2 regions of the Microbispora sp. NBRC 16548 genome follow, and region 2 is predicted to be linked to the other one. Evidence: riboswitches for the same ligand, from Rfam matches in the RefSeq annotation. Region 2 holds a riboswitch; the other holds the start of a gene.
The links. A riboswitch is a leader RNA that binds a small molecule or an ion and turns the genes downstream of it on or off. The one in region 2 is predicted to bind thiamine pyrophosphate.

Region 1: another riboswitch for thiamine pyrophosphate. It lies ahead of QSK36_RS37080 (purine-cytosine permease family protein); the one in region 2 lies ahead of thiO (glycine oxidase ThiO).

Annotation. Positions count from the first base shown of each region.
Region 1 is NZ_BSSF01000019.1:31,651-35,047, reverse strand. Features, by position in the region: gene QSK36_RS37095 (Fpg/Nei family DNA glycosylase) at 1-173, shown strand, start outside; gene QSK36_RS37090 (alpha/beta fold hydrolase) at 211-1,089, opposite strand; gene QSK36_RS37085 (rhodanese-like domain-containing protein) at 1,284-1,607, shown strand; TPP riboswitch at 1,663-1,779, shown strand; gene QSK36_RS37080 (purine-cytosine permease family protein) at 1,770-3,110, shown strand; gene QSK36_RS37075 (TetR/AcrR family transcriptional regulator) at 3,129-3,397, opposite strand, start outside.
Region 2 is NZ_BSSF01000006.1:243,805-247,201, forward strand. Features, by position in the region: gene QSK36_RS18505 (thiazole synthase) at 1-669, opposite strand, end outside; gene thiS (sulfur carrier protein ThiS) at 672-872, opposite strand; gene thiO (glycine oxidase ThiO) at 869-2,005, opposite strand; TPP riboswitch at 1,994-2,104, opposite strand; gene QSK36_RS18520 (dihydrofolate reductase family protein) at 2,218-2,712, shown strand; gene QSK36_RS18525 (NAD(P)/FAD-dependent oxidoreductase) at 2,824-3,397, shown strand, end outside.

The DNA.
Region 1 (3,397 bases), on a different contig from region 2:
CGGAGAAGAAGTCGGGCCTGCGCGTGCACGGCCGTACGGGCGAGGCGTGCGAGGTGTGCGGCGACACGATCAGGGAGGTGTCGTTCGCCGACTCGTCGCTGCAGTACTGCCCGACCTGCCAGACCGGCGGCAAGCCGCTGGCCGACCGCCGCCTGTCGCGCCTGCTCAAGTAGGCCCGTGAGGAGCGACCCCACCTTCGGCGGGTTCACGTCAGGCCCGGAGGAACTCGGCGATCGGCTCGGCCTGGCCGAAGATGGCGTGACCGGTCCGGGGGAGCAGGTTCACGGTCGCGTGCGGGACGCACTCACGGACGCGCCGCACGGTCTGGCGAGAGTCGATCATGGCGTCGCGGTCGCCGGCGATGACGAGTACGGGCATGGTGAGGCCCCGCAACGCGTCGTCGGGGAACACCGGGAGCTTCTCCCTGCGCGGGTTGAAGTGCGTGAACGTCAGGACGACGGCGTCGAGCGCCTGCCGGTCCCTCTCCCCGTCGAGGCCCGCGACGGCCATCGCCGACTCGCGTAGTCCACCACGTCGGAACGGGCCGGTCAGCAGGGCCTTGAAGATCCAGCCGACCTTCTGCCGCCCCACGCCGCCGGGGCATATCAGGGCCAGTCGAGTCACTCGTTCCGGACGGCGGACGGCGTAGTCCAGGGCCGTCCAGCCGCCGAGGGAGGTGCCGACGAACGCGGCGCCGGCGATCCCGAGCCCCTGCAGCACGTCGTCGAGCCAGAGTGACACGGCGCCGGAGTCCAGGGCGGGGCGCGAGGGCGCGCTCAGGCCCGGCTCGCCGACCAGGTCGACGGCGTACGTGCGGAAGTGCCGGGACCAGGTGGGGACGTCTCCCCGCCACATCGAGGCGTTCGCGCCCGAGCCGTGCAGCAGCACGAGAGGCGGCGCGTCCGGGGGGCCGCAGACGTGGACGAAGGTCTCGCCCTCGCGAGTCGGCACCCGTACGTGCTCGGCCGGGATCGGCCAGGCGTCCAGCACCTGCCGGTAGTGGTCGAGGAGCTCGCGCCGACCGGCCTCGGACTTGTAGATCGTCATGGCGCCCGCACCGCCGGCCGCGCGCCGCACCACATCGTTCACCGTCGGCCTCCCGTCGGAGCGGACCGCACATGGCGGCCGCGATTGTCATTTATCGCTCTCTAACATACGTTACTGAGGGAGGGATGGGGAAGTTTGGATGACAAACGACCGTGTCGATGCGGCCCGCGGATCACCGTGGGTCACAGCTCGCCACATGGGCCCGGGCATCGGTGGTGTGCCGTCAGAATGGGCGCATGACATTGCCGGAAATCGCCCCCGACGCACTGCCCGAGGACGCGTACCTGCTGGACGTCCGCGAGAACGAGGAGTGGGTGGCCGGTCACGCCCCCGGCGCCGTCCACATCCCGCTCGGCGAGCTGCAGGTGCGGGTGGACGAGGTGCCGCACGACCGGCCGGTGTACGTGGTCTGCCGGGTCGGCGGCCGGTCGGCGCACGCCGCGATGTGGCTCAACCACATCGGCCGGGACGCCGTGAACGTGGACGGCGGCATGCGGTCCTGGGCCGCGGTCGGGCGTCCGATGGTGAGCGAGACCGGGGAGGCGCCCTACGTGGCGTAGGGACAGGGGCGGCGTAGGAAAACGGTCAAAGAAGTGTCATAATCCCCAAGACATCATCAATACCCGCGGGAGCTCGGGCGTGACCGGGCTGAGAGGGCGGATCCACATCGTGCCGCCGACCGCATGAACCTGTCCGGATAATGCCGGCGTAGGGAGCGTGTGATGACTTCTGCCGTCGTCGACGACGCGCACGCGGAGGTTCCGCTCACTCTGGACGAGGAGGCCCCGAGAACCCTGGGCCTGCTCGACCAGGGCGCCTTCTGGGCCAACCTCGGCGTCAGCCTCCTCGGCTTCTCGGGGGCGCTGTTCCTGCTCGACCCGCTGGGCGGCAAACCGCTCACGTTCACCGCGGCGGTGCTCGCCGCCGTCGTCGGCAGCCTGCTCGGGACGGCGATGGTCGGCCTTGCCGCGATCCCCGGCGTACGCACCGGGCGGCCCGCGATGGTGCTGCTGCGCGGCCTGTTCGGGGCCCGGCTCTCGTACATCCCGACCGTGCTGAACATCGTGCAGATGCTCGGCTGGGGCGCCTTCGAGCTGTGGGTCATCGCCAACGGCGCGCAGGCGCTGTTCGGCCCGGCGGTGCCGTACGCGGTGTGGGCGGTCGCGGCGGGCGCGCTGACGATCGCGCTGACGATCCGGCCGCTCGGCGCGCTGCGGCTGCTGCGGCGGTACGTCACGGCGGGTGTGGTGATCGCGATGATCTGGCTGTCGATCGCCCTGTTCCGGCAGGGGCCGTCCGTGGGGGGCGGCTCCTGGGACGCCTTCGCCCCGGCCGTCGACTACGTCATCGCGCTGTCGGTGTCGTGGGTGCCGATGGCCGCCGACTACGCCAGGCACTCGCGGTCGAGCGGCGCGGCGTTCACCGGTGTCGTCGCGGGATACACGATCGCCCAGGTGGCCTGCCTGGCCCTCGGCATCGCCGCGCTCGCCCTGGTCGGCAACGACGGGGACAAGGTGTGGGACCCGTTCGTGGCCGCCCCTCTCGGGGTCGTGTTCTTCGGCATCCTGGTGCTGCGTGAGGCCGACCAGTCGTTCGCGAACGTCTACTCGACGACCGTGTCGATCCAGAACCTCGCGCCGCGCTGGGACCGCCGGGCGATCTCGGTCGTGATCGGCGTGCTCACCACGCTGATCGCGCTGTTCGCCGACGTGAACTCCTACGGCGCGTTCCTGAGCGTGATCGGGGCGGTGTTCGTGCCGATGTTCGCCGTGCTCGTGGTGGACTACTTCCTGCTCGGCGGGGCCGCCCGGTGGAACACGGCCGAGGACGCCCCCTCCCGCTGGCTCATGATCGTGCCGTGGATCCTCGGGTTCGCGGCGTACTGGATCGTGACCTCCACCCCGACCGTCGGCTGGTGGGACGGGATCTGGACCGAGGTCCGCCTCGCCCTCGGGTTCGTCCACCAGCCGTGGATGAACGCGGCGCTCGCCGCGTTCCTCGTCGCCGGGCTGGCGACCGTGGCGCTGTCCCTCCCGGCCCGCCGCCTACGGTCGCGCCGTTGAAGACGAGACGGCCCCGCGTCAGGACGTCGTCGTGCCCGCCGAACGCACGAACGGCTCCAGCAGGGCCCGCGCGGACTCCCAGGTGGTCTGCAGGTCGCTGCCGGACTCGATCAGCCGGGACCCGGCGAACACGATCGCGTTGATCATCTCTGCTGTCTCGGGCACCGCGGAGACGCCGAGGTGGCGCAGCGCCTCCACGAGCGGCTCCAGGAGCTGCTGGTGCATGGCACGGCTCTGCTCGGCGACCGTGTCGCCCGGCGCGACCTCCGCAAGGACGGTGGCCAGCG
Region 2 (3,397 bases):
CATGGCCGCGGCCATCAGGCCGGGCCGGTGGGCCCGGGTCACGGCGCTGGCCAGCAGCACGGCGTCGCAGCCCAGCTCCATCGCCAGCGCGGCGTCGCTGGCCGTGCCGATGCCGGCGTCGAGGATCACCGGCACCGTGGCGGCCTCGACGATCAGCTCGATGCTGTGCGGGTTGCGGATGCCCAGCCCGGAGCCGATCGGAGCGCCGAGCGGCATCACGGCGGCGCACCCGGCGTCCTGGAGCCTGCGGGCCAGCGCCGGGTCGTCGCCGATGTACGGCAGCACCACGAAACCGTCGGCGACCAGCCGCTCGGCGGCGTCGAAGGTCTCGATCGGGTCGGGCAGCAGGGTCCGCTCGTCCGCGATGACCTCCAGCTTGACCCAGTCGGTCTCCAGCGCCTCGCGGGCCAGGCGTGCGGTCAGCACCGCCTCCCCGGCGGTGAAGCACCCCGCCGTGTTCGGCAGCACCTTGATGCCGCGGGCGCGCAGCAGGTCGAGCACCGAACCGCGGGACTCCGGGTCGAGCCTGCGCATCGCGACGGTCGTCAGCTCGGTGCCGGACGCCTCCAGCGCCTGGTCGAGCACCTCCAGCGACGGCGCGCCGCCTGTGCCCATGATGAGCCGCGAGGTGAACTTCTCCCCGCCCAGCACGAGGACGTCGTCGGTCATGCTCACCCTCCCTGCACGGCCGTGAGCACCTCGACGCCGTCGCCGTCGGCGACCTGGGTGGAGTCCCAGGCGCTCCGGCTCACGACTTCGCCGTTCAGCGCCACCGCGACCCCGGACGTGAGGGGCGTGAGGGTCCGTACGGCGTCGCCGATCGTGGCGCCGTCCGGCAGTTCGGCCGCGCCTCCGTTGATCGTGACTTTCATTGGCTGAATCTCCCTGGATCGCAGAACCGGGCGACCGGAGGCACCTCGTCGCCGGTGAGGAACGCGGCGACGGCGTCGGCGGTGATCGGGGACAGCAGCACCCCGTTGCGTCCGTGCCCGGTCGCCGCGAGCACGCCGGGCGGCCCGGCCGGGCCGATGAGCGGCAGGTTGTCGGGCGTGCCCGGGCGGAAGCCGGTCGTCGTCTCGGCCAGTTCGAGCTCCGTGATGCCGGGCACCAGTTCGCGGGCGTCGCGCAGCAGCTCGTACACGCCTCCTGCGGTGACCCGCGCGTCGAACCCCATCTCCTGGGTCGTGGCGCCCAAAGTGATCTCTCCGTCGCCCCGGGGGACGAGGTAGGCGGGGGAGCCGTGCACCAGCCCCCTGACGCACCGGGTGAGGAAGCCCCGGGGCCCGCGCAGCCGGAGGATCTCGCCCTTCACCGGGCGTACCGGCAGGCCGGGCAGCAGGGACGCCGACCACGACCCGGCCGCCACGACGACCTGACCGGCCGCGACGGCGCCGCCGGACTCCAGCCGTACGCACGGAGCGCCGGGCCCCGGGGCGTCGATCCCGGCGACGCGCTCGGTCACCAGCGTGCCGCCCGCCTTCTCGAACGCCGCGAGGAGGGCGCGCACGACCCTGCGGGGGTTGACCCACGCGTCGTCGCGGGCCAGCAGCCCACCGCGTACGGAGGGGGAGAGCATCGGCTCGAAGGAGCGGCACTCGCGCCCGGTGAGCCGCTCGACCCGCAGGCCGAGCGTCCGCTCGAAGGCCGCGAGGTCGTCGAGGACGGCCATGTCGTCCGCGCCGCGGGCGACCTCAAGCGTGCCCTCGGTCCGGTAGTCGAGGTCGTCGCCGGTCTCGTCCTCAAGCTCCGCCCGGAACGCCGGCCAGGCCGCCAGCGACGCGAGGCCGAGCCGCAGCAGCGGCTCCTCCGTGTAGGTCACCTCGCTGACCGGCGCGAGCATCCCCGCCGACGCGTGAGTGGCGCCGCCTCCTGGCGCGGGGTCGACCACCGCCACCGACAGGCCCCGCCGCGCGGTGCGCCAGGCCGCGGCCAGGCCCTCCACCCCGCCGCCCACGATCACGACGTCGTAGCCGGACTGCGCGCCGGATGGCGGTGTGCGGGACACAGCGCTCCCTTCGCCGGCATTACCCGGATCAGGTCGGGGCGGTCGAGAGCCTCACGCTCTCCTCTCAGCCCGGTCCGCCGGGCTCCCGCGCGTCTTACGCCCACAAGGGTAGTACGCCCCCCATGACGGCCGATCGCCGGATCGGCGGGTACGGGGCCGTCCGCGGGCGCATGATGGCGCGACGTGGATCGACCCGAAGGAGGTACCCCATCATGGCCACGATGCTGTACTCGGCCACCATGTCCCTGGACGGCTTCATCGCCGGGCCGGGCGGCGACATGTCCTGGCTGACCGAACATCTCGGGCCCAACCCGACCGTGGACGCGCTCGTCGGCGACATCGGCGCGCTGCTCGTCGGCAACCGCACCTTCCGCGGTGACGACCCCTACCGGGACACCCCCCAGGAGGGCGAGCCGTTCGGTGGCGGGTGGAGCGGGCCGCAGTTCGTGCTCACCCACGACGTCCCGGCCGCGCCGGTGCCCGGCGTGACCTTCGTGACGGACTTCGGCGCCGCCGTCGCGGACGTCGCCGCGCAGTGCCTCGACGCGGGCCTGCTCGACGAGATCCTCGTGTGCGTGGCGCCGGTCATGCTCGGCGACGGCGTCCGGCTGTTCTCCCACCCCGGCGGCGACCGGGTCAGGCTCGAACGGATCAGCCTCACGCACGTGCCGCACGCCACGAACATCTGGATGCGCGTGGTGCGGTGAGGACCCGGCTTCCTTCACAACGTGGGCCCCCGCGGAAGTGCGCGTCAATTGCCCAACTCGTTATGGGGGGCCTGTTGGCCAGGGCCCCCGTTGACAATCTATGGTCAAGCTGTGGATCACGTCGTGGTGGTGGGTGCCGGCCTGGCCGGCGTGCGAAGCATCGAGGCGTTGAGGGCCGGTGGGTTCACCGGCCGCATCACGCTCATCGGCGAGGAACACCATCGCCCCTATGACCGGCCGCCGCTGTCGAAGGCGGTGCTGCTCGGAGAGACCGACTCCACCGTGGTCGACTCCGATCTCGACGCCCTCGACGTACGGCTGTGCCTCGGCACGGCGGCCAAGGGCCTGCGCGACGGCGTGCTGGAGACGACCGAGGGCGAGCTGGAGTACGACGGCCTGGTCATCGCCACCGGCGCCACGCCGATCCGCCTGCGCGGAGAGGGCCACCAGCACGTGCTGCGCACGATCGAGGACGCGCTCGCGCTGCGCGAGCGGCTCGTCCCAGGCGCCCGCGTGGCCGTCGTCGGGGCCGGCTGGATCGGCGCCGAGGTCGCCACCGCGGCGGCCAGGGCGGGGTGCGCGGTGACCGTGGTGGAGGCGGGGGAGAGCCCGCTCGCCGTGGCGCTCGGGCCCGCCGTGGGCAGCCATACCACCGACTGGTACGCGCGGGCGGGCGTCGAGCTGC